4 regions of the Neobacillus sp. DZ-9 genome follow, and region 2 is predicted to be linked to each of the others. Evidence: predicted binding sites of a transcription regulator. Region 2 holds the regulator's gene; each other region holds the start of a gene.

The links. Region 2 encodes Rex, which represses fermentation and respiration genes when NADH is low (regulators of the CRP and FNR family bind a similar motif). Its sites were predicted from a motif close to TTGTGAAATATTTCACAA; they were not measured.
Region 1: AC59HZ_RS20170 (AtpZ/AtpI family protein) is a predicted target of Rex. The motif match lies at 3,086-3,103, and genes of this name have one in related genera.
Region 3: AC59HZ_RS02095 (L-lactate dehydrogenase) is a predicted target of Rex. The motif match lies at 2,365-2,382, and genes of this name have one in related genera.
Region 4: nirB (nitrite reductase large subunit NirB) is a predicted target of Rex. The motif match lies at 2,965-2,982, and genes of this name have one in related genera.

The regions. Positions count from the first base shown of each region.
Region 1 is NZ_JCAIOL010000007.1:144,223-149,765, forward strand. Features, by position in the region: gene AC59HZ_RS20145 (F0F1 ATP synthase subunit delta) at 162-698, opposite strand; gene AC59HZ_RS20150 (F0F1 ATP synthase subunit B) at 695-1,225, opposite strand; gene atpE (F0F1 ATP synthase subunit C) at 1,344-1,556, opposite strand; gene atpB (F0F1 ATP synthase subunit A) at 1,608-2,321, opposite strand; gene AC59HZ_RS20165 (ATP synthase subunit I) at 2,343-2,717, opposite strand; gene AC59HZ_RS20170 (AtpZ/AtpI family protein) at 2,720-2,944, opposite strand; gene AC59HZ_RS20175 (S8 family serine peptidase) at 3,236-5,401, opposite strand; gene AC59HZ_RS20180 (nuclease-related domain-containing protein) at 5,398-5,543, opposite strand, start outside.
Region 2 is NZ_JCAIOL010000021.1:4,440-9,982, forward strand. Features, by position in the region: gene AC59HZ_RS29960 (ABC-F family ATP-binding cassette domain-containing protein) at 1-1,505, opposite strand, end outside; gene moaC (cyclic pyranopterin monophosphate synthase MoaC) at 1,679-2,170, shown strand; gene AC59HZ_RS29970 (redox-sensing transcriptional repressor Rex) at 2,201-2,860, shown strand; gene AC59HZ_RS29975 (YhbD family protein) at 2,978-3,601, shown strand; gene AC59HZ_RS29980 (polymer-forming cytoskeletal protein) at 3,614-4,336, shown strand; gene AC59HZ_RS29985 (cytoplasmic protein) at 4,350-5,060, shown strand; gene AC59HZ_RS29990 (MDR family MFS transporter) at 5,073-5,543, shown strand, end outside.
Region 3 is NZ_JCAIOL010000001.1:419,651-425,193, forward strand. Features, by position in the region: gene AC59HZ_RS02070 (glycosyltransferase family 4 protein) at 1-24, shown strand, start outside; gene AC59HZ_RS02075 (hypothetical protein) at 63-695, shown strand; gene rpmG (50S ribosomal protein L33) at 750-899, shown strand; gene AC59HZ_RS02085 (5-formyltetrahydrofolate cyclo-ligase) at 954-1,520, shown strand; gene AC59HZ_RS02090 (DUF92 domain-containing protein) at 1,520-2,305, shown strand; gene AC59HZ_RS02095 (L-lactate dehydrogenase) at 2,431-3,384, shown strand; gene yqgO (protein YqgO) at 3,445-3,642, shown strand; gene AC59HZ_RS02105 (rhomboid family intramembrane serine protease) at 3,731-5,278, shown strand.
Region 4 is NZ_JCAIOL010000018.1:28,038-33,580, forward strand. Features, by position in the region: gene pruA (L-glutamate gamma-semialdehyde dehydrogenase) at 1-487, shown strand, start outside; gene AC59HZ_RS29180 (DUF8832 domain-containing protein) at 645-1,454, opposite strand; gene AC59HZ_RS29185 (hypothetical protein) at 1,669-1,881, shown strand; gene AC59HZ_RS29190 (hypothetical protein) at 1,901-2,887, shown strand; gene nirB (nitrite reductase large subunit NirB) at 3,084-5,495, shown strand; gene nirD (nitrite reductase small subunit NirD) at 5,502-5,543, shown strand, end outside.

The sequences.
Region 1 (5,543 bases), on a different contig from region 2:
TTCGACTTTGAGTGATGTCCAGCTCCAGCTCCCAGCGACTAGTGTACTTCGCTCTTCTCCCTACGATAAGTCAACATCGAGCTACGCTCTTCGTGTTTCCTTTATCTCAGTCGAAGCGCTCCAGTCCATACGTCGCTAAACGGTCGCTTCTGCTTTTCGTCTTAGCTTAACAATTTACGTTCTAAACGGTTCAACTTGCCGCGCAAGCTGCCGTCATATATACGATTTCCGATGCGGAGCTTGATGCCGCCTAGCAAATCGGAATCTACGATATTTTCAATTCTTAATGACTTCTTGCCAATTTTAGCCGCAAAGGTTGTGGAAACAGCTTCTCTTTCAACATCTGTCAGCGGACGAATGCTGTAGACTTTTGCTTCTGCAATGCCCATTTCCTCATTTGCAAGCTCGATAAATTGGTTTACTACTTCAACGATTTCATCTTCGCGGTGGCGATCGATTAAAATCATTAACGTATTTAAAACATAAGCATTTACAGTTGAAAACGCATTGCGGATGATTTCCTTTTTGTTTTCATTTGTAAGCTTTGAAGATTTTAGAACAGCCTTTAAATCAGCATTGTAATCCAAGACTTCCCGTACTACGCGAAGTTCTTCTTCTACGTTACTTAGAATCTGCTGTTCTTTTGCAATTTGAAAAAGAGCTGACGCGTAGCGTTTTGCTACCATAGAGTTGCTCATCGCCCTTCTCCTGCCTCTTTAAGATATTCGTTAATCAGCTGGTCTTGATCCTGTGCCGTCAATTCTTTTTCAATTACTTTAGAAGCAATTAAAACAGATAGAGAAGCAACCTGCTCGCGGATAGCGGCAACAGCTTTCTCTTTTTGCTGGTCGATTTCAAGCTTGGCAGCTTCTTTAATGCGTTCTGCTTCAGAGCGGGCCGCAACAACGATTTCTTCACGTTGAAGGTCGCCTTGCTTGCGCGCATTTTCCATTAAGGTTTGTGCTTCTACACGCGCTTCTTTTAAAAGACTTCTTTGCTCTTCTAAAAGCTTTTTCGCTTCCGCACGGCTTGATTCAGCCGCAGAGATTTCGCTAACAACATGCTCTTCACGCTGCTTCATAATGCCCATTAAAGGACCCCAAGCAAACTTTTTAAGCAATGCTAACAAAACGATAAACATAATAAGCTGGAAAATAATATCTCCGTAATTTACATGGTGGCCAGCTTCCGCTGCTGCCCCCAATACTAGACTGTTCGTTAACACCCCGGGTTCACTCCTTTCAAGAGTCGCTAAAGCGATAGTAAAACAACCATTTTAAAATAACAGACATAAATGAATGGCGAAGTTTTTACTAGCTTCGCCATCTGGAGTTTTTGTCATTTTATCGGTTCAATACCATGAACGCAATTACAACACCGATGATCGGAAGGGCTTCAACTAACGCTACCCCGATGAACATAGTTGTTTGTAATAGACCACGAGCGTGTGGCTGACGAGCGATACCTTCTACTGTACGTCCTACGATTAGACCGTTACCGATACCTGCACCTACTGCTGCTAAACCGATTGCGATTGCTGCTGCTATAAGATTCATTATTTTGTTCCTCCTTAAAATTGTATGAATAAGTTTTTATTATTTAATATATTAATGGTCATGGCTGACTTTATGGGACAGATAAACCATTGTTAACATAGTGAAGATGTAAGCTTGGATACTGCCGACGAAAACAGAGAAACCTTGCCATACAAGTGTTAGCGGTATTGCTGCTATCATACCGGCGATACCTTGATGGGCTAATCCTGCTGCCAAAAGTGAAAGTAGTAATTCACCAGCGTAAATGTTCCCGTAAAGACGCAGACCAAGTGTTAAGGTATTTGCAAATTCCTCAATGATTTTCAACGGGAATAAGAATTTCATCGGCTGGAAGAAGCCTTCTCCATATCCCTTTGCGCCTTTTAGCTTGACGCCGTAGAAATGGGATAACCCCACCACCAAACAGGCTAAAGTCAAGGTTATGACTGGATCTGCAGTTGGTGATTTCCACCATAATTTCTCATCAATGACGATTGAAAATGGCAAACCTAACATGTTGGAAACAAAAATATACATGATAATTGTCAGCCCTAGGACGTGGAATCTGCCGCCTTCCTTCCAATCCATTGTGCTGTTGATGATGCCCTTGACAAAGTCAAGCACCCATTCTAAAAAATTCTGCATTCCTGTTGGTTTCATTGCAAGCCTGCGGGTAGAAAGCACGGCAATTAGAAAAACAACCAAACTTGCAATTGTAATCATCAGGATATTGGCACCATTAAACCAAAGGCCCATAAATTCAAACTCAGGAGCTCCATGATGCATGTAAACTCACCTCGCTTCCCTTTATTTATGTACATGCAACGCATGGTAAAAATAATCTATCATAATGACAATATAGGATGTCATTAGTCCTACCACTACAAAAGCGATGTGGAAATACTCAGGGTATCGAAGAGCAATTACGCCCGCGATTCCGGCTGTCGCCATCCTTTGCAGCGACCCCAGGGAGCGTACCTTCTTCCCTTCTGAAACAGCTTTATCAAACTTTTCAGTCTTCCGCACCAATAACCAAAGATTCAGGAAACTGAACACAGTCCCTAGAATCAGTCCAAGAAACACTGTTTTGTATTCGGTGAAACCCCAGCCAAGAACATAAATGGACAACAAGTAGAAAATCCATTTCTTTTGCCTGTTGTACATCTTTCGAAAATCTGGCATCGTTATTTTTCTCCTGAATAAAAATGGCGGATTGAAATCAGCATGGAATACGTTCCTGCTGCCAGTCCTAGAAGCAATCCGACTATTAAGAAAATGGGCTCGGTACCCCAATGTCGATCCAGCCATCTTCCTGCAAATATACCTATGAGAATGGAACCAACTAACTGGGAGACAATTGCGGACATCAAAGCCATAGCTTGAAATGGGTTGCGGTTATTTTGACGCATACTATCGATCCTCACTCCAAGAGAATGTCAAGAGGGTAAGAGGTAAATTAATACATCTAAAATGTATCAATTATGTGAAAACCCTATCATTTTACACCCTTTGTTAGCATACAATAGCGACTTATCAAAGTCAATGACTTTACGTGAAATATACCACAAACAATTTCCCATGATTTTTGGAAATTTTGGATTAAAGTTTCCACTATCATTGTATTGTAAATATTGAAGAATTTTTGACCTTTTTGTGTCTATTTTGTGAACAATGTTTTCAGAAATTTCGGGAAATAACTCCTAGTTTGGGATGGTGATCATCGCCTCCATAAAATCCTCTTTGCCGGACTTTTTGGCAAAGATTTTGGCCAAGTATGTTCCCTTTGGCGGCAGCTGCTCTTCCGTGAGCTCTTTTTGAAGCTGTCCTTTTTTTAGATTGGTACCAGTATCGAGGAAGCCAATGAACCGGTAATCCTCCGGGTTAAATAGCGCAATCCCGAATTCCTCCGCGCCGCCCGGCAAATACACTTCATATTTATACTGTCCCGGCTTATCTCCCTCACCAAAATCAAAGCCCATCACCCGGGGGTAATTTGGTTCTTCAAGTACATAGAGATAGGGAATCCGAACCTTGGCCGCCCCTGCCTGTAGACTCAAATATCCATCCTGAACCTTTCCTTTGAAGAGAGCCGGGTCCACTGTTAACTCCACCGTGACATCCTTGGTTTGCTTCGGCTCTAAGGTAAACGCCAGCGGCAGCCGCCATTCGAGCCCGTCGACATGGTGCGGGATGTCAAACGTGTACCGGATGGTTCGGCTGCTTGTGTTCTCTATTCTAAGGATGGACTTATGAACATCCTCTGCATTGAACTTGCCAAAATGAAGCGAGCTCGGTGTGACGAGCGATTCCGTCTTAACCGCCTCATCCACCTGAATCCGTCCAGCCCCTTGTTCGTATGTGCGATAAAAGGCGGCCGCTTTCGTTAATGGCTTAGCCGTATTCATCAAAGCCGCCTTAATTTGCTCTGGCGTCCAGTCCGGGTGCGCCTGCTTAATCAAGGCACACGCACCGGCCACATGCGGCGCCGCCATACTCGTCCCCTGAAGGCTCAAGTATCCGCCCGGAATCGTCGAATTAATCGCCACCCCCGGCGCAAGAAGGTCTGGCTTAATCTCCCACGTCCCTGTCACCGGCCCCCGCGAGCTAAAGTCCGCGAGCCGGTCCACTTCCTCCTTGACCTCAAGCCTCGCTTGGATCCTTCGTTTACTTAATTCTTTTTTCAAAAAGACTCCGTCACCCTTCGCGAGTGCTCCGACCGGGATGGTCAGCGGAGGTTCCAAGTTGCCCATGAAGCTGCCGCTCATATTATTGTAGATTAACACTGCCCTTGCCCCGGCTTTACGGGCGTTTTCCGCCTTTTCGCTGAACGTTATTGTGCCTCTTTTGATCAGTGCAATTTTGCCTTGGACGTTTTGAAGGTCCTGCGGCCGTCCAATGCCGCCATCGACTAATTCTGTTGACCGGTCCAGATTCCATTCAGCCGAGCCTTCGAGCGGCTGAATCCGGAATTTATCCCGGTTTCCTTCTATTAATAGTTTCGGGATTTTCATCGTCGGTGTCGAGGCGCCGACGGAGATGGCTTTTGAGGCGGTACCTGGTGAACCGACTGTCCACACATTCGGCCCGGAATTGCCGGAAGCCGCCACGGCAACGATACCTTTATCAACTGCTCGGTTAAGTGCCAGACTTATCGGAAGGTCGGGGCCGTTGATATCGTTCCCGAGTGAAAGGTTCACGATATCGACCTTGTCTTTGATCGCCTGTTCGATGGCCGCGAGCACCTGCTCTGTTGTTCCGCCGCCGCCCGGACCGAGCGCGCGGTAAGCGACAATCTTTGCCTCGGGCGCGACGCCTTTAATTTTTCCATTTGCGGCAATGATTCCGGCAACATGGGTGCCATGGATAGTCGCTCTGCCAATGGCTTTGGTTTCCATTGGGTCGCGGTCATTGTCGACGAGGTCGTGACCGCCAGCATAATTTCGCTGCAGGTCGGGGTGCGTATAATCGACGCCGGTATCGATGACGCCAACCTTGATCCCCTTTCCGGTTAATCGTTCATTTTGATTATCAAAATACTTTCGCACTTCTTGGCCGCCAATGATTTTGACACTTTCCTCGGTTTCGGCCTGGTATTGGACGACTGGCGAGATGTTTAGGATACGTTTTTGTGTGGCGAGCTGTTCTATGCTTTCAGGGCTGCCTTCGATGGAAAAACCGTTAAGGGCCTCACGAAAAGTGCGGCGCAGCTTTACATTTTGGTAAGGGCGGATGAGCTCTCTGATTTCCTGGTCGGATTGCGGCTTATCCAGAACCACTATGGCAATGGATGTTGTTTTTGGAATCGGTGGATGAATAAGGATTTTTGAAGGTTGAAAGGCTAGAAGCATTGCAAGCAGAAGTTTCATGAGAAAATTTCCCCTTTTTTCATATCGTTTTCCTTGTGCGGGGAAAGTATGCAGCCTGGCTGGAGATAATATTGAGTGGTTCGTTTGCTGCCGGTGGATGGGAGGTTGAGGGATCGCAATAAGTTTCCCGCTATTCTACTTG
Region 2 (5,543 bases):
CGGTCGTGCGATACAAACAAAATCGTGCCAGGGTAATCGATTAAGGCATTCTCAAGAATTTCTTTACTATCTAAGTCAAGATGGTTTGTTGGCTCGTCCAAGATTAAAACATTCGCTTTCTCGAGCATCAGTTTCGCGAGGGCAAGCCGCGCCTTCTCACCCCCGCTTAATGTCGAGACCGTTTTCAGTACGTCATCACCGGAAAATAAGAAATTGCCTAGCACCGTCCGAATTTCTTTTTCATTTTTCGACGGGTAATCATCCCATAATTCATTAAGGACACGTTTGTTTGATTTTAACTCCGCCTGCTCCTGGTCATAGTAGCCAATTGAGAGGTTTGTCCCGTAGTGAATCGTCCCGTCCAATGCTGGCAGCTTTTTAATGATCGTTTTTAAGAGCGTTGATTTGCCGATTCCATTTGGACCAACAAGAGCTATACTTTCACCTTTAAAGGCCCGAAAAGAAATCCGCTCAGAAATCACATCACTGTCGTATCCAACGGCAAGCGAATCTACCATAAGAACATCATTACCACTCTGCCGCTCAATTTCAAATGAGAACGAAGCAGACTTTTCATCCCCTAATGGACGATCCATGACCTCCATTTTCTCAAGCTTTTTCCGCCGGCTTTGCGCTCGTTTGGTTGTTGAGGCACGGGCTAAATTACGCTGAATAAAGTCTTGGAGGTTCGCAATTTCTTGCTGCTGCTTTTCAAAAAGTTTCATGTCACGCTCATAATTAGCCGCTTTCTGATCTAGATATGAGCTGTAATTGCCCGTAAACCGCTGAATCTGCTTCCGGGAAACCTCATACACCTGCGTGACGACTTTATCTAAAAAATAGCGGTCGTGGGAGACAATTAATATTGCACCATTATAACCCTGGAGATATTGCTCCAGCCATGAGAGAGTATCGATATCCAAGTGGTTGGTCGGCTCGTCCAAGATTAAAATGTCAGGTTTGGTTAATAGCAGTTTCCCTAAAGCAAGCCGGGTTTTTTGACCGCCGCTTAAACTGGCAATCATCACATTAGAATCATGAAAATTTAATCCATGAAGCACAGAGCGAATATCCGCCTCGAATTGGTAGCCGCCCTGCTCTTTAAATTTCACTTGAAGCCCGTCATACTCTTTTAAAATTCTTTCGTACCGGCTTGAGTCTTCGAAAATTGTAGGATCAGCCATTTGTTCTTCAAGCGTGCGAAGCGATCTCTCCATCTGACGAAGTTCCTCAAAAACAGTCAGCATTTCTTCCCAGATAGACAAATTGGATTCTAATCCCGTATTCTGTGCCAAATATCCGATGGTCACATCTTTCGGTTTAATAATTTCCCCGCCATCATGTGACAGATGACCGGCAATGATTTTCAGTAACGTCGATTTGCCCGCACCATTGCGGCCAACAAGAGCAACGCGGTCTCTTGATTGTAATTCCAGCTTTATATTCGATAAAATTAGGTCAGCACCATAATATTTTTGTAGTTGATTAACCTGTAATAAAATCATAAAATTCACCTCTATACTACTCAATAGTTTACCGTATTCCCAATGGTCCGGCAATAAAGCATGTCAGTTCGCTAGATGAGAATACCTAATGGACAAAAAAATGTACCGATAGTTCAAAGTTTCACAGACATAAAAAGAAAAATAGTGTATGATTTAATCGGAGGATTGTTTATATGGCAGAATTCACTCATTTTAATGAAGAAGGCAGAGCAAAGATGGTTGACGTCAGTGATAAACCAGAAACGGCGCGCACAGCTCTGGCTCATTCAAGCATTACAGTCAGCAGAGAAATTTTTGAAAAAATAACGAATCATGAAATGAAAAAAGGCGATGTCTTAGCTGTAGCGCAGGTTGCCGCCGTGATGGCCGCGAAAAAGACATGGGATCTCATTCCAATGTGCCATCCTATTCCATTAACGGGAGTGAATATCTCTTTCTCTTGGGAACAGGCCGGAGATAACTATCAATTATATATAGCTGCTTCTGTTAAAACAAAAGGAAATACAGGTGTAGAAATGGAAGCGTTAACAGCAGCGTCTGCCTGTGCATTAACTGTTTATGATATGTGTAAAGCTGTTGATAAAGGCATGGTCATCGGACCGACCTATTTAGTAGAGAAAACGGGCGGTAAAAATGGAGATTATAAGAGAACAGAACTAGTTTAACAAAACTATTTATATGGGGTGTGGGAGATTATGAGTAACGAAACGATGAAAATACCACAGGCGACAGCTAAACGGCTGCCCCTTTATTATCGATTTTTAAAAAACCTGCATTCTTCCGGCAAGCAAAGAGTTTCATCAGCAGAATTAAGTGAAGCGGTTAAGGTTGATTCGGCGACAATCCGAAGGGATTTTTCCTATTTTGGAGCCTTAGGGAAAAAAGGCTATGGATACAATGTGAATTACTTATTAACCTTCTTCCGCAAAACATTGGACCAGGATGAACTGACAAAGGTTGCCTTAATTGGGGTGGGGAACCTTGGTACAGCCTTTTTAAACTATAATTTTTTGAAAAATAATAATACGAAAATTGAATGTGCTTTTGATGTCGATCCTGGAAAAATGGGAACGACGATTCGCGAGGTACCGGTTTATCATTTGGATGAGCTGGAGAGAGTCATCACCGAACATCAAATATCAGTGGCGATTTTAACCGTACCTGCACAGGTCGCCCAAATGATTACAGACCGGCTTGCAAAGGCAAATGTGAAAGGGATATTAAATTTCACACCGGCAAGATTAAATGTTCCTTCCTCGATTCGTGTTCATCACATTGATTTAGCTGTCGAGCTGCAATCTCTGGTTTACTTTTTAAAGCATTATCCAAATCCATCAGATGAGATCGAGGAATAAAATGTTAAGGGCTTTTCGCAAGATTTTGCGGAAGGCCCTTTTTTTAGGACAAATTATTTGAATCTTTACAACGTAACAGTGTTATGTTACATTAATATACAGAAAGGGGTTTTAATCATGAGCGAGGAGTTAATTTCGAAAAAGGAATTATTAGAGCTGGCGGGAATATCCTATGGACAGCTGTATAGATGGAAGCGAAAAGACCTCATACCGGAGGAATGGTTTGTAAGGAAATCCACGTTTACCGGCCAGGAAACCTTCTTTCCAAAGGAAAAAATCCTAGAAAGAATCAATAAAATTCAAACGATGAAGGAAGATTTATCGTTAGATGAACTAGCAGACATGTTTTCTCCTAGCCTAAGCGATTTGCAGTTAGATAAGGATGAATTAATAAAACGTAACATTGTTTCAAATGCAGTAATGAATTTTTACCTAGAAAATGAGCAAGGCAGCCCAAATTTTAACTTTTCCAGAATGCTTGAAGTTTATGTTTTAGAGAAGCTGTTGCAGTCAGGGGAGATCAATTTGGATGAAGGGAAAATGCTGCTTCAGGTGCTAAAGGACAATGTCGCGCTGATTAAGCAAAAAAGCTGTGAACTCCTGATTACCCGCAAACTAGGTGTGTCATCGTGTCTCTTACTGAGTAATGCGGAAGAGATCCGTTTTGAGAGGGGAACGAAGATTGTCGTGCAGGTTTCCTTAATGACCTGTTTAGAAGAAATTAAGTCGAAATTATTATAAAGGAGAATCCTTATGGAATTGAAAAATAGAGGAGATTTGGCCATTAATGGCTTAGGTTCTTCAAACGGCGGACAATTTAACCTAGTTACATTGAATGGTAGAGGGACGATCAACAATGATGTGGAATGTCATGAATTTGAATGTAATGGCTTAGGGACGGTCAATGGAAATGTTACAGCAGATATGGCCAAAGTGAACGGGAATGCCAAGTTTAAAGGAACATTCGAGAGTCAAAAGTTGACCGTTGACGGGACTGCGAAATTTGAGCAGAACCTGAATGTGAAAAATTTAAGGGTTTCTGGGAAAGCTTCGGTGGGCGGGAGCGTAAAATGTGAGGAGATTAAACTTCGAGGCATGCTTTCAGTTGGGGGGGACTGCGAGGCTGAGTATTTTAAAGGAGAATACCGCTTCACGATAGGCGGGCTCCTAAACGCAGATCAAGTTGATATAAAGATTTATGGGGAATGCAAAGCAAAAGAGATAGGCGGGCAAACAATAACAGTAAGGCAGCATAAAGGGTCGTTCATTGGCGCTTTATTAAAGCCAATTTTCAAAGTGCAACTAGAAACGGAGTTAATTGAAGGGGACAAAATTGACCTGGAAAATACGATTGCCAAAGTGGTGCGGGGCAATCAGGTCAGAATAGGACCGAACTGTCAGATTGGTGTGGTTGAGTACACAGACGAATTTTCACAGGATAAAAATGCTGTCGTGAATGATATCAGAAAGGCATAAGGGGGGAAGGGAAATGAAAAAAGACGCAAACTTGATTATCAATGGTTCAGGAAGTTACCCTGGCGGCCGTTACGATAAAATCAGCATTAGAGGCGAAGGGACGATTGTAAATGATGTGGAATGTTCCTCTTTTAATGTATATGGAACGAGTGAAGCGGTCGAAAATGTTAAAACTGGTTCAGTAAAAATTTTGGGGGAGGCAGAGGTTAAAGGAAATATCGAAGCAGAAGAAACGCTAATCATGGGAACGATGGCAGTCGGCAGCCGGGCGCAATTGAAAAAAATAAAAATCTATGGGCTGCTCGAAGTGGGCGAGAGACTTTTCGGCGATCAAGCAACGATTAAAGGAAGCATCGTAGTTAATGGTGATGTGGAATATGAAACTTTCGATTCGAGCGGCGGTTTTGAAATCAAGGGATTATTAACTGCGGATACGATTAAGGTAGGGCTGCGCTTCGGTGAAAGCACTGCGGAGGAAATTGGCGGGGGAAAAATAACCGTCAAAAAGAAAAAGAACTCTCTTCTTCCCTTCGGAAAAGAGGTTGGGACGCTTAAAGTGAAAGTAATTGAAGGAGATGACATTTTTCTCGAAAATACAACGGCAGATATTGTTAGGGGCAATCAGGTGAAAATTGGCCAGGGCTGCCAAATAGGCTTGGTAGAATATCGAGAGAGTCTAAGCCAGGATTCACATGCAACGATAAAAACAAAGACAAAGATATAAAGGAGAAATCGGATGGTAGCAAAAGAGAGTAAATTAGGTTTGGTTGTCGCGGGACTATTATTAGGGATATTGATGGCCTCGATGGATAACACGATTGTCGTCACGGCGATGGGAACGATAGTCGGTGATCTTGGCGGGCTGGAAAGCTTCGTCTGGGTAGTTTCCGCCTATATGGTCGCGGAAATGGCCGGGATGCCGATTTTTGGAAAATTATCGGATATGTATGGTCGAAAAAGGTTCTTTATTTTTGGATTGATATTGTTTATGGCCGGCTCAGCCCTTTGCGGAACAGCTGAAACGATCACACAATTAAGTATTTACCGCGCGATTCAAGGGGTAGGCGGCGGTGCGCTCGTCCCTATTGCCTTTACGATTATGTTCGATTTATTTCCACCCGAAAAACGCGGGAAAATGGGCGGTTTGTTCGGGGCAGTTTTTGGGCTTTCAAGTATCTTTGGGCCGCTGTTAGGGGCGTATATTACC
Region 3 (5,543 bases), on a different contig from region 2:
AAACGGGTTCATGAACAAAATTAATTAGTACCACCAAATAATTTATAAAAGGTGTATGCGATATGAACTTAACTGATTCACAAAAAAATAAACCGTTTCTTGAACGTCAAGCTTCCATTGAATTTCTTCAGTTTATTCCCGGGATTTGGGTAAATGGAAAATATTATTGGCTTCATAATTGTGCAGAAAAGGTAATTTTTGATGAAGAATTGATTGTAAAAGTAAAAAATGAACCGATTCATTCAAAAATTCGTTTTTCAAGTGTATATGTAAGTAATCACAGTAATCATAAAAAAGAGATCAAAGTCTTAGCAATGCACCATTATGCAAATATCAAACAGGACAATTTAACTTTTGTGTCGCCGACGGATAATAGAATTTTTCATGTTGCAGATAATGGTGTTTTTCTGGTTAACTCTAAATTCGAGGGATATGGTATGAAAGAATATACTACCATCCCACAATGGTCAGCGTATACGGATCAAATTTGGAGTTCATTGCATAAAGGCAGCCTAAAATATCAGCCGATGGCTGGTGGACCTGCTGCTAGTATTTTCACCATTAACATGTCATTGGATCAGCATGAGACGAAAAAAATGAATACTTGGACAATTGCCGGAACGAGCAAAAATGAATTGATTTCAATGGAGCAAGGACTTTTAAAAAACACACTAGCATTTCCTTTTGAAAAATGATATTATAGAAAAGTCGTATGAACGAACTAGCTTAATCGTTTGGAGGGAAATAACATGCGTGTTAATATTACGTTAGCTTGCACTGAGTGTGGAGACCGTAACTATATTTCAACAAAAAATAAACGTAACAACCCAGATCGTCTTGAGCTTAAGAAATATTGCCCAAGAGAAAAGCGCACAACAGCACACCGTGAAACAAAATAAGCAGTAGGGCTTCCTGCTGCTTTTTTTGTTGTCTAAAAATGGAGGTCACTATTAATGAATGATAAAAACTACCTTCGTAATCAAATGAAAGAAACACTTTCAAAGCTTTCAAAACCCATTTACGAGGAATATTCTTATAAAATTGCCAGCAGGTTATTTAATGAGGACGATTGGAAGCAAGCAAACGTGATTGGAATCACTGTTTCAAAACGGCCAGAGGTCGATACATATCAAATTATTCGAAAAGCTTGGGAAGAAGGAAAAACGGTTGTAGTTCCTAAGTGTTACCCGAAGGAAAAAAGGTTATCATTTCGAACCTTAACTCAATTTTCGCAGTTAGAATCCGTGTTTTATGGCTTATACGAACCCATTGTCGAATTAACAGCCGAGGTGAATCCTGCCGATATTGACCTTTTAATTGTTCCTGGATTGGCTTTCACAATAGAAGGGTTCCGCTTGGGCTTTGGCGGCGGCTATTATGATCGCTTTTTAACAAAGTTTCATGGTAAAACTTTATCACTTGCCTTTAATGAGCAAACGATTCACCAATTTCATGTCGAGGAGCATGATATTCCTGTTTCGAAAATTGTTACTGTCGAAGGAGTCATTCAAATAACATAATGGCGGCAATATTGATAATGGGGGTGATCCTTATTTCCGGTTCATCGGGATATTTACTTAATTCCTTAACCAAGTCAGGAGCGATTGGGGCAATTTTGACTGGACTTGCAGTTTATATTGGTTTTGGTATAAAGGGGCTGTTCCTGTTAGGGACTTTTTTTGCCACTTCAAGCCTTTGGTCAAAATATAAAAGTGCAGCTAAAGTTTCCATTGAGGAAAAATTAGCAAAAGGTGCGACGAGGGATTGGCGTCAGGTTGCAGCAAATGGAGGGGCCGCCGCCATTTTTAGTATCATTTATTTTTTCCTAAATGATAGTCTTTGGTTAATTGGTTTTTGTGTCGCTCTTGCAAGTGCTAATTCGGATACATGGGCTTCTGAGATAGGAAGTTTAAGCCGAAATAATCCAATATACATACGAACCTTTAAGCGAATTGAAAAAGGGACCTCTGGGGCAATCAGTTTATTAGGAAGTGCAGCAGCAATAAGCGGGTCACTTTTGATTGCTCTCTTTACTATGATGTTATTTCATATGCCTGTCTACGAGAGTTTGATTATATTTTTGTTTGGATATTTAGGGAATGTCATTGATACTTTAATTGGTGCCTATTATCAACAAGAATATAGATGTGTTAACTGTGGAATTCATACTGAAAAAATGGTTCACTGTGGTAAGCCATCTACCCGCATTAAAGGGGTATCCTTTGTGGATAATGATATGGTTAATTTTCTTTCCGGTTTAATAGCCGCAATCTTAGCGATTTGGGTCATCCATCTTTCTTTATAATTGTTAACAAAATTGTTAAAGAGATAACGGTTTCATTTGATTTTTACAGTAAAAAAAGATTGTAAATTGATATACAATCTAAGTGTAAACAAAATATCCGAACCGATTTGTAAGGAGGAATTTTTATGTTAAATCGTGTAAATAGAGTGGCTCTTATTGGGACAGGGTTTGTGGGCTCAAGTTACGCATTTGCTTTATTAAATCAAGGCATTACTGAAGAGCTTGTTTTAATCGACTTAAATAAAAATAAGGCAGAAGGTGATGCAATGGATTTAAATCATGGCTTACCCTTTGCACCTTCTCGAACAAAAATCTGGTACGGCGGCTATGAAGATTGCGGGCAGGCAGATCTTGTAGTCATTACTGCGGGTGCTAATCAAAAGCCAGGGGAAACCCGCCTTGACCTGGTTGAGAAAAATACAAGAATTTTTAAGGGGATTGTTGAAGAAATTATGTCTTCGGGTTTTGATGGTATTTTTCTAGTGGCAACCAATCCGGTGGATATTTTAACTTATGCTGTTTGGAAGTATTCCGGGCTTCCAAAAGAACGGGTGATTGGCTCAGGTACGATCTTAGATACAGCTCGTTTTCGCTTTTTACTTGGAGATTATTTTGACGTTGATACTAGAAATGTCCACGCTTATATTATTGGCGAGCACGGTGATACAGAACTGCCAGTTTGGAGTCACGCCGATATTGCAGGTACTTCGATCTCTGAATGGACAAAAAATAAAGAAGGATTCAATCAAGAAGAACTTGATAAAATCTTTTTAAATGTACGGGATGCAGCCTATCATATCATTGAGCGAAAAGGGGCTACCTATTATGGCATTGCCATGGGCTTAGTAAGATTGACGAAGGCAGTATTACAAAATGAAAATTCTGTTCTAACTGTTTCCGCATATTTAGATGGTGAATATGGTCAAAAGGATATATACATTGGAGTACCTGCTGTGGTAAACCGTAACGGCATTAGGCAGATTGTTCAGCTTGATTTAAATGATGATGAAAAAGAGAAATTTACACATTCTGTAAATGTATTAAAGAAAACAATGGAACCTGTTTTTAAAAATATTTAATGGTTTAGAATTGGATAAAAAAGTTATCATCTTCACAGAATAATAGCAGGAGGGATGATAATGTCTCGAATGTTAACATCAATTTTAATGATAGGGTCAATTGGTTATTTTGTATTTCGTTACCGTTATCGTTTGATTAATGTCTTGCTAGGTTCTAGCTGGATGCGGAGAATTGCGGTGGGTTCCATAATGAGTTTGCCAGGTGTGAAACGAAAAATGATGCAATCTGTATTAGGAGGAGGACCATCTGAATGGTGAAAACCACAGATGGTTTTTTTTATATTAATGTACCGTGTTCAATTCGTTTATAATGAAGAAAAAGAGGTTAATAGAAAGTTGATGAGAAATGAATTATAAAGAGGGTTACATATTCTGGGAGTTGGCCTATGCGTTAATAGCAGACCATGGCTACAGAATTATTCAATTATTTGAGAATCAAAAAGAGCTCTGGCTTGAAAAATTAGAAAATAAACATGCCCCAATTATTAGAATGCTCCTTCATGATTTAGATTGGAGCAATGCGATGCAAAGAGATATCGAGTTTACCGCAGCGAATGGGGAAAGAGTCCGGAAGCAAATTGGTCGTCATGAATTACTTGTAGTAAACATTTATGTCAGTCAATATCCACCTGTAGATGATTATCAATACCGTCTTTCAACTCCATATGTGAATTCAGAGGCCAAAAAAACGACAGTTCGTTCGATATTATTAGCAAAGGATGCATATGACTCAGGGTTCCAGCAAATTTCCGCTTTGCTGCAAAAAGACGTTCAATTTCCAATTAAAAATGAAATAACAGAAATAGAAATTGAAGCGCTTAAGAAAACAGCTTTTGGGCTTGCCGTTCAAAAGGTGAATTCAGAAAAGGCACTTTTCATGCAAGGGAAGCCATTTATTACTTATATTTTACTTATTATGCAAATTGCGGTTTTTCTCTGGCTTCAACTGCATGGTGGAAGTACAAATACTGCAACACTTATTAAATATGGAGCAAAAATGAACCAACTAATATACGAAGGGGAATGGTGGAGGTTTATTACTCCCGTATTTCTTCATATTGGATTTGTTCATTTGGCCATGAATTCTCTTGCATTGTATTTTCTTGGAACGACAGTGGAACGGATATTTGGCAATGTTCGTTTTTTATTAATTTATTTGTTTGCTGGAGTTACTGGTGTTATTGCCAGTTTTATATTCAGTTATAATTTATCAGCAGGGGCAAGTGGTGCTATTTTTGGCTGTTTTGGGGCATTGCTCTATTTCGGGGTAAACTATCCTAAATTATTCTTCCGGACCATGGGATTTAATATAATTTTTGTACTGGCAATCAATCTCATGTTTGGGTTCTCTTCCTCAGGAATTGATAATGCCGGGCATTTAGGAGGGCTGTTTGGAGGATTCCTTGCTGCAGGGATTGTACATTTACCTAAAAAATGGAAGCCGAGATTGCAAATATTCATTTTCATTATTTCAGCTATTGTTTTATGGGTGTCGTTATATTATGGATTTAGCAATTCTTCAAAGGCCATTGGTGAAAAATCAGCTATTTCGATGGCACAAGAGTATATTCATCAAGAAAAGTATAATCAGGCATATGATACATTGAAGAATTTCGAAGAGACGGCAGCCAATCCTTCTGAAAAATTATATTTAATCTTATCCTTCGTTGAATATAAGGAAAAGTTGTTTCCGTTTGCAAAAAATCATTTGCAAACGGTGTTAAAACTACAACCAAATACAGCTGCAGCCTATTATTATCTGGCATTGGTAAACTTAAATGAAGATGATATTAAGGAAGCCGAAACCAATGCAGAAAAGGCACTTAAATTAGAACCAGATAATCAAGATTTTGCAAAACTCGTCCAGTTTATCCAAGCAAATGGAGGAAAGTAAGCCTTATATTTAGGCTGTGATAAAGCCAATTATTGATTTTTAAAGATTGTTGATTGGAGCGGAAGGCGCGAAGACTCCTGCGGGAGTACGGGGCAGGGGAGACCCAGCAGGCGCCAAAGCGCCGAGGAGGCTCCCCGGCACGCCCGAACCGCACGCGCCTGGAGCGCAAATCAACACCTTAGTTTAACACAGCCTTTAAAATAACCATTGTTCAAAATATATTTCCTTGAGGAGAAATGTAGCATACGGTATACTTTTTCTATAA
Region 4 (5,543 bases), on a different contig from region 2:
GCAGGGCTCTTACGTGGGTCCAGTTATCGACAATAGTGCGTTCAAAAAGATTATGGAATATGTTGAAATTGGTAAGCAGGAAGGTAAGTTAATGGCCGGCGGCGAAGGAGATGACTCTAAAGGTTACTTCATTAAGCCAACTGTTATTGCGGACCTTGCTCCAGATGCCCGAATTATGCAGGAAGAAATCTTTGGCCCAGTTGTTGGTTTCACTAAAGCGAAGGATTTCACTGAAGCGATTGAAATTGCCAATAACACTGAGTATGGCTTAACTGGTGCCGTTATCACGAAAAATCGTGCCCACTTAGAGCAAGCTCGTGAAGATTTCCATGTTGGTAACCTGTACTTCAACCGTTCATGTACAGGCGCAATCGTTGGCTATCAGCCATTCGGCGGCTTCAACATGTCAGGAACTGACTCAAAAGCAGGCGGGCCTGATTACCTATTGCTTCACATGCAAGCTAAAACTACTTCTGAAATGTATTAAGAAATATGAAACCTCTTCTCAAGATTTGAGAAGAGGTTTTTTACTTTGGTGTCGATGAAGGACAAAATCTCAAAAAAAAAATAGTGAAATGTCTTTCATAAGCTGTATGAAGGACAATATCTTCTTAATAAACTATAGAAATGTCCTTCATACAAAATCAAGGAACCTTCACCACAAATGGTACCGTGAAAACTTTCCCGTCTTGTTGAAATTGTCCCCAGATTTTATAGATTCCCTTTTCAGGAAAAATGGTCATAAACGTAACCTTTGGTCCATTCCCTTCCATTGTCATAGGATGAATGTGCAAGTATTTTTGGGCATCGCCGCTTATCGCAACAGCATGTCCCATTGCCCCTAAATAGGGCTCCAGAGTTTTAATCGGTTTATTGTTTTGGGCATCACGTATGGTGAAAGTCATATGCGAAGTTTTTCCGGCGATCAGATTTTCAAACGAAAGGGATACTTTTTTACCTTCCACCACCTTCGTTAGCTTTTTATCAGCGACGAGAGGCACTTCCTTTGCTGAGGTCCCCTCAACCTGTAGCCAGTGACTTTCCATACTTGGGTCAACACCGCCTTTAGGGGTAAATTCGGAGATGAGTTTGTAATCCCCCCCAGCCGGAAAATCCGTTTTAAAAAAGAATTCCCCTTTTCCTTTATATTCTGGATGAATATGTGAAAAATAAGATAGATCCTTGCTAACAATAAATAAATGCATTTTTTTCTCATGAACAGTATCAAAGGATTCAATCGGTTTATTGGACTTGTCCATGATCAATATTGAAACCGGAATATCTTCGTTTGCTTTCGGATGTTCTGAGATTTTCCATTCAGAATTTGTTGGCACCACGTCTGTTGGCACAGCACTCATTTGATGGTCCATTGTAGGCTTTGGTACTTTTAAGGGATTACATGCCGATAAAATAATCGTAGATAAGAGACAGAATGTAATCATATAATATCTCAAGGTCATTCTCCTTTCGCAGTTGTCCATTCTACTAAATATACATTCCCTATTTCCACCAATGCAAGGATTATTTGACAACAAACAAGTGGCCTATAGTAAAAATAATGTTAATATAAAGAAGTCACAATAATATTGAAACAATTTAAAGGAATAATTCGTCATTAAATTAGAAGTAATTATTAATGGAGGAACTGGCCAAGTGATACCGTTCTATTTGTTACATGTTACAGCGGTTGCACATAGTGAAAATTTACTTTGGACCTTTTTACTATGCAATGTTTTTGTTGTCAGCTCTGGAATTGTCTTTATGTATAGGCTATTTACACAAAAGAAGGTGCGGATCGCGGGAATTGCGTTTGGAATTGCCATAGTGATTAATTATGTCCTCATCGCGATATACGGGGACATATTTGATTTACTTGGCTAGGCGAAGGGAGAAGGTATATATGAAATATTATCGTTTGTGGGTAATTGCCTTTTTATTAAAATTCATTGGTTCCGCTTGGGATGCCTCCTATCATTTTAAATATTTATTCGAAGAATACTCCATACCCCATATTGTTAATACATTAGGTTTTGCCCTAGGAGCAATTTTGCTCTTCCAAGAGTGGCGGCAGACGAAGCACATGGATCGCTTTTCTAGAAACCTCATTACCATTGGCTATGCGTTATTTTTAATTGGGATTCCCTTAGATTTTACTTATCATATTGCCTACGGCATTGATTTAACAACATGGAGTCCGACCCATTTTATTTATTACATTGCCACCGATATAATGATCTTTGGAGTTTGGCGGGGATATTTTATTTTTAGCCGGGACGTGAAACCTACATGGAAGTCGATGCACACGTGGTTTGCGATGTTTCTCCTTGAATGTTTTATGTTTCCGAACATGCAGCAGGAAAATGGGGCGATTTCCTATAATCAGTACATCCATGGAAAATCGATTGCCTCAAAAGAAATATTAGATCTAATATCGGATCCAGCCTCCCAAATTTTTGGCGGCATTCCGGAATGGGTGTATCCGATTTATTCTGTGATAATGGTAGCTGCCTTAACGGTTATCATTATTAGGATTTACCGCGATTTTTCCATTCCTGTGGCGGCTGCAGCACTGTATATCCTGCTTAGATTTGTGGGGAAAACGATCTTTTTCGCCGTCGGCTACCCAACTTCGTATGTCCCGATTACGATTATATTAATTCCGCTTTGCTTTTTCATTTTTAAAAAGACCAACTGGGTTGCAGGGCTAACGGGGAGTTTAGCTTACTTTCTTGTCTTGTTTGCGATAAATAGATCCGGCATTCTGATCACACCGCCATTGGTAATGTGGGAACTTGTCCCGGTTGCTATAATTGGCACACTTGTCCCGGTTCTTAATTCCCAAATAAAGCGAATACAACTTTGCCATAAAAATAAACAACCAGCTTAAATAAGGGTGCCCCGTGGGCACCCTCTTCTAGTTTAGCGGGACGCTTTTTATCACGAAGGCTTGGGTTTTTGACAATTATGTGAAATCATTCACAAAGGTGGATGAAAAGTGACGAACGTCACAAGTTTAAAGCAGTAAGGTAATTACAATATAGCTATAGAGAAAAACGTAATTAATAAATAGGGAGAGACCCAATATGAAAAAATTAGTGATGATCGGTAACGGAATGGCAGGAGTCAGAACTATTGAAGACATTCTCAAACTAGCTCCAGAACAATTAGAAATTACCATTTTTGGACAGGAACCACATCCAAACTATAACCGTATTAAATTATCAAATATCCTTCAAGGCGACACTAGCTTTGATGAAATCATTATCAATCCATTAAATTGGTATAAGGAAAATAATATTCAATTATTTACGGGTGAAGCGATAGTCAAAATCGATGTGGAAGGAAAACGAGTCATCAGTGACCAAGGCCGTGAAGTGGACTTTGATGAATTAATAATTGCGACTGGTTCGAATTCTTTTATTCTGCCAATCCCAGGTGCTGACAAAATCGGTGTGACCGGTTTCCGTGATATCCATGATTGTGAAATGATGATCAAATCAGCAAAGCAATACAAAAAAGCCGTCGTAATCGGCGGCGGGCTACTCGGACTTGAGGCAGCGCGAGGACTCTTAAACCTTGGAATGGAAGTGGATGTTGTCCACTTGATGCCGCACTTAATGGAACGCCAATTAGATCCAATTGCCTCATCGCTATTGAAAGCAGAACTGGAATCGCAGGGCATGAACTTTTTAATGGGAAAAGAAACTGTCGAAATCCTTGGCGACGAACACGTAACAGGCCTGCGTTTTAAAGATGGCTTTGAAGTGGAAGCGGACCTCGTGGTCATGGCCATTGGAATTAAGTCTAATAGCGAAGTAGCAAAAAGCAGTGGAATTTATGTTAACCGCGGCATTGTCGTTAATGATTTTATGGAAACAAGTGTACCAAGTGTTTACGCTGTTGGTGAATGTGCAGAACATAGAGAAATTGTTTATGGCTTGGTTGCGCCATTATACGAACAAGGCAAAGTGCTTGCAAACCGTATTTGTGGGGTAAATGCAGAACCTTACACAGGATCGGTTACCGGAACACAGCTGAAGGTTGCGGGAGTTGACCTGTTCTCAGCTGGAGAAATTTTTGATGATGGCAGAACCAAATCCATTATGGTTTACAACGAATTTGATGGAATCTATAAACGTGTCTTAACAAGAAATAATAGGATAATCGGTATTGTAATGTACGGCGACACAAAAGAAAGTACAAAACTATTCCGCATGATGACGAAAAAAGAAGATATTAGCGGTGTTTCGATATTTCAAACTGACTGCAGCGCTGAGGCAGGCGGCGATGTAGCCTCCATGCCAAATGATGAACTTGTGTGCGGCTGTAACGGAGTCACAAAGGGTGCGATTGTAGAGGCAATTAAAACACAAGGCTTGACTACACTTGATCAAGTAAGCCATTGCACGAATGCCGGACGTTCTTGCGGCCGCTGTAAACCGATGGTCAGCCAAATTCTTGCCCATACGCTTGGTGATCAATTTGATGCAGCAATGGCCACAAAGACTAGTATTTGTGGCTGTACAACATTAAGCCGCGAGGAATTGGTCGAAGAAATCAAAGTCAAGGGCTTAACAAGCGTGAAAGAAGTCATGAACGTTCTCGAATGGAACAATGAAGAAGGCTGTACAAAATGCCGTCCAGCGATTAACTACTATCTCGGTATGATTTACATGGATGAATATAAGGATGAACGCGATTCCCGTCTTGTTAATGAAAAAATGCATGCGAATATCCAAAAGGATGGAACTTATTCTGTTGTTCCAAGAATGTATGGCGGGGTGACCACTGCAGCCGATTTGAAAAAAATTGCAGAAGTTGCTGAAAAATATAACGTTCCACTTGTAAAATTAACAGGAGGACAGCGGATTGGATTATTCGGTGTCAAAAAAGAAGACCTGCCAGGTATGTGGGAAGAGCTCGATATGCCTTCTGGATATGCATACGGAAAAACGCTTCGTACGGTCAAAACCTGTGTCGGCGCCCAGTTCTGCCGCTATGGTACACAGGATTCTATGGCTCTAGGCATTGAGCTTGAAAAGAAATTTGAACGTCTGGATACACCGCATAAAGTAAAAATGGGGGTATCAGCTTGCCCAAGAAACTGTTCAGAAGCAGGCATTAAGGACATCGGCTTTGTCGGCATTGATGGCGGCTGGGAGATTTATGTAGCAGGTAACGGCGGTGTTGACCTTCGCCCTGGCGATTTGCTATGCACAGTCAAAACGACAGAAGAAGTAATGGAAATGACCGGTGCCTATTTGCAATACTATAGGGAAACGGCAAATTACTTGGAGCGGACTTCTAAATGGGTAGAGCGCGTCGGACTTGAACATGTAAAAGAAGTTCTAGCAAACGAAGAAACTCGTAAGGCCTTGAATGAGCGAATGGATCAAACGTTGAATAAATACAATGAACCTTGGAATGAAGCGATTCAAAGTGAAGAAATTAAAGATAAATATTATACTACACACACTGTCAAGGTGGGGGAGTGAGTCGACATGCTGCAAACAATAACTCGTATTCCAGTTGCCCATTATTCA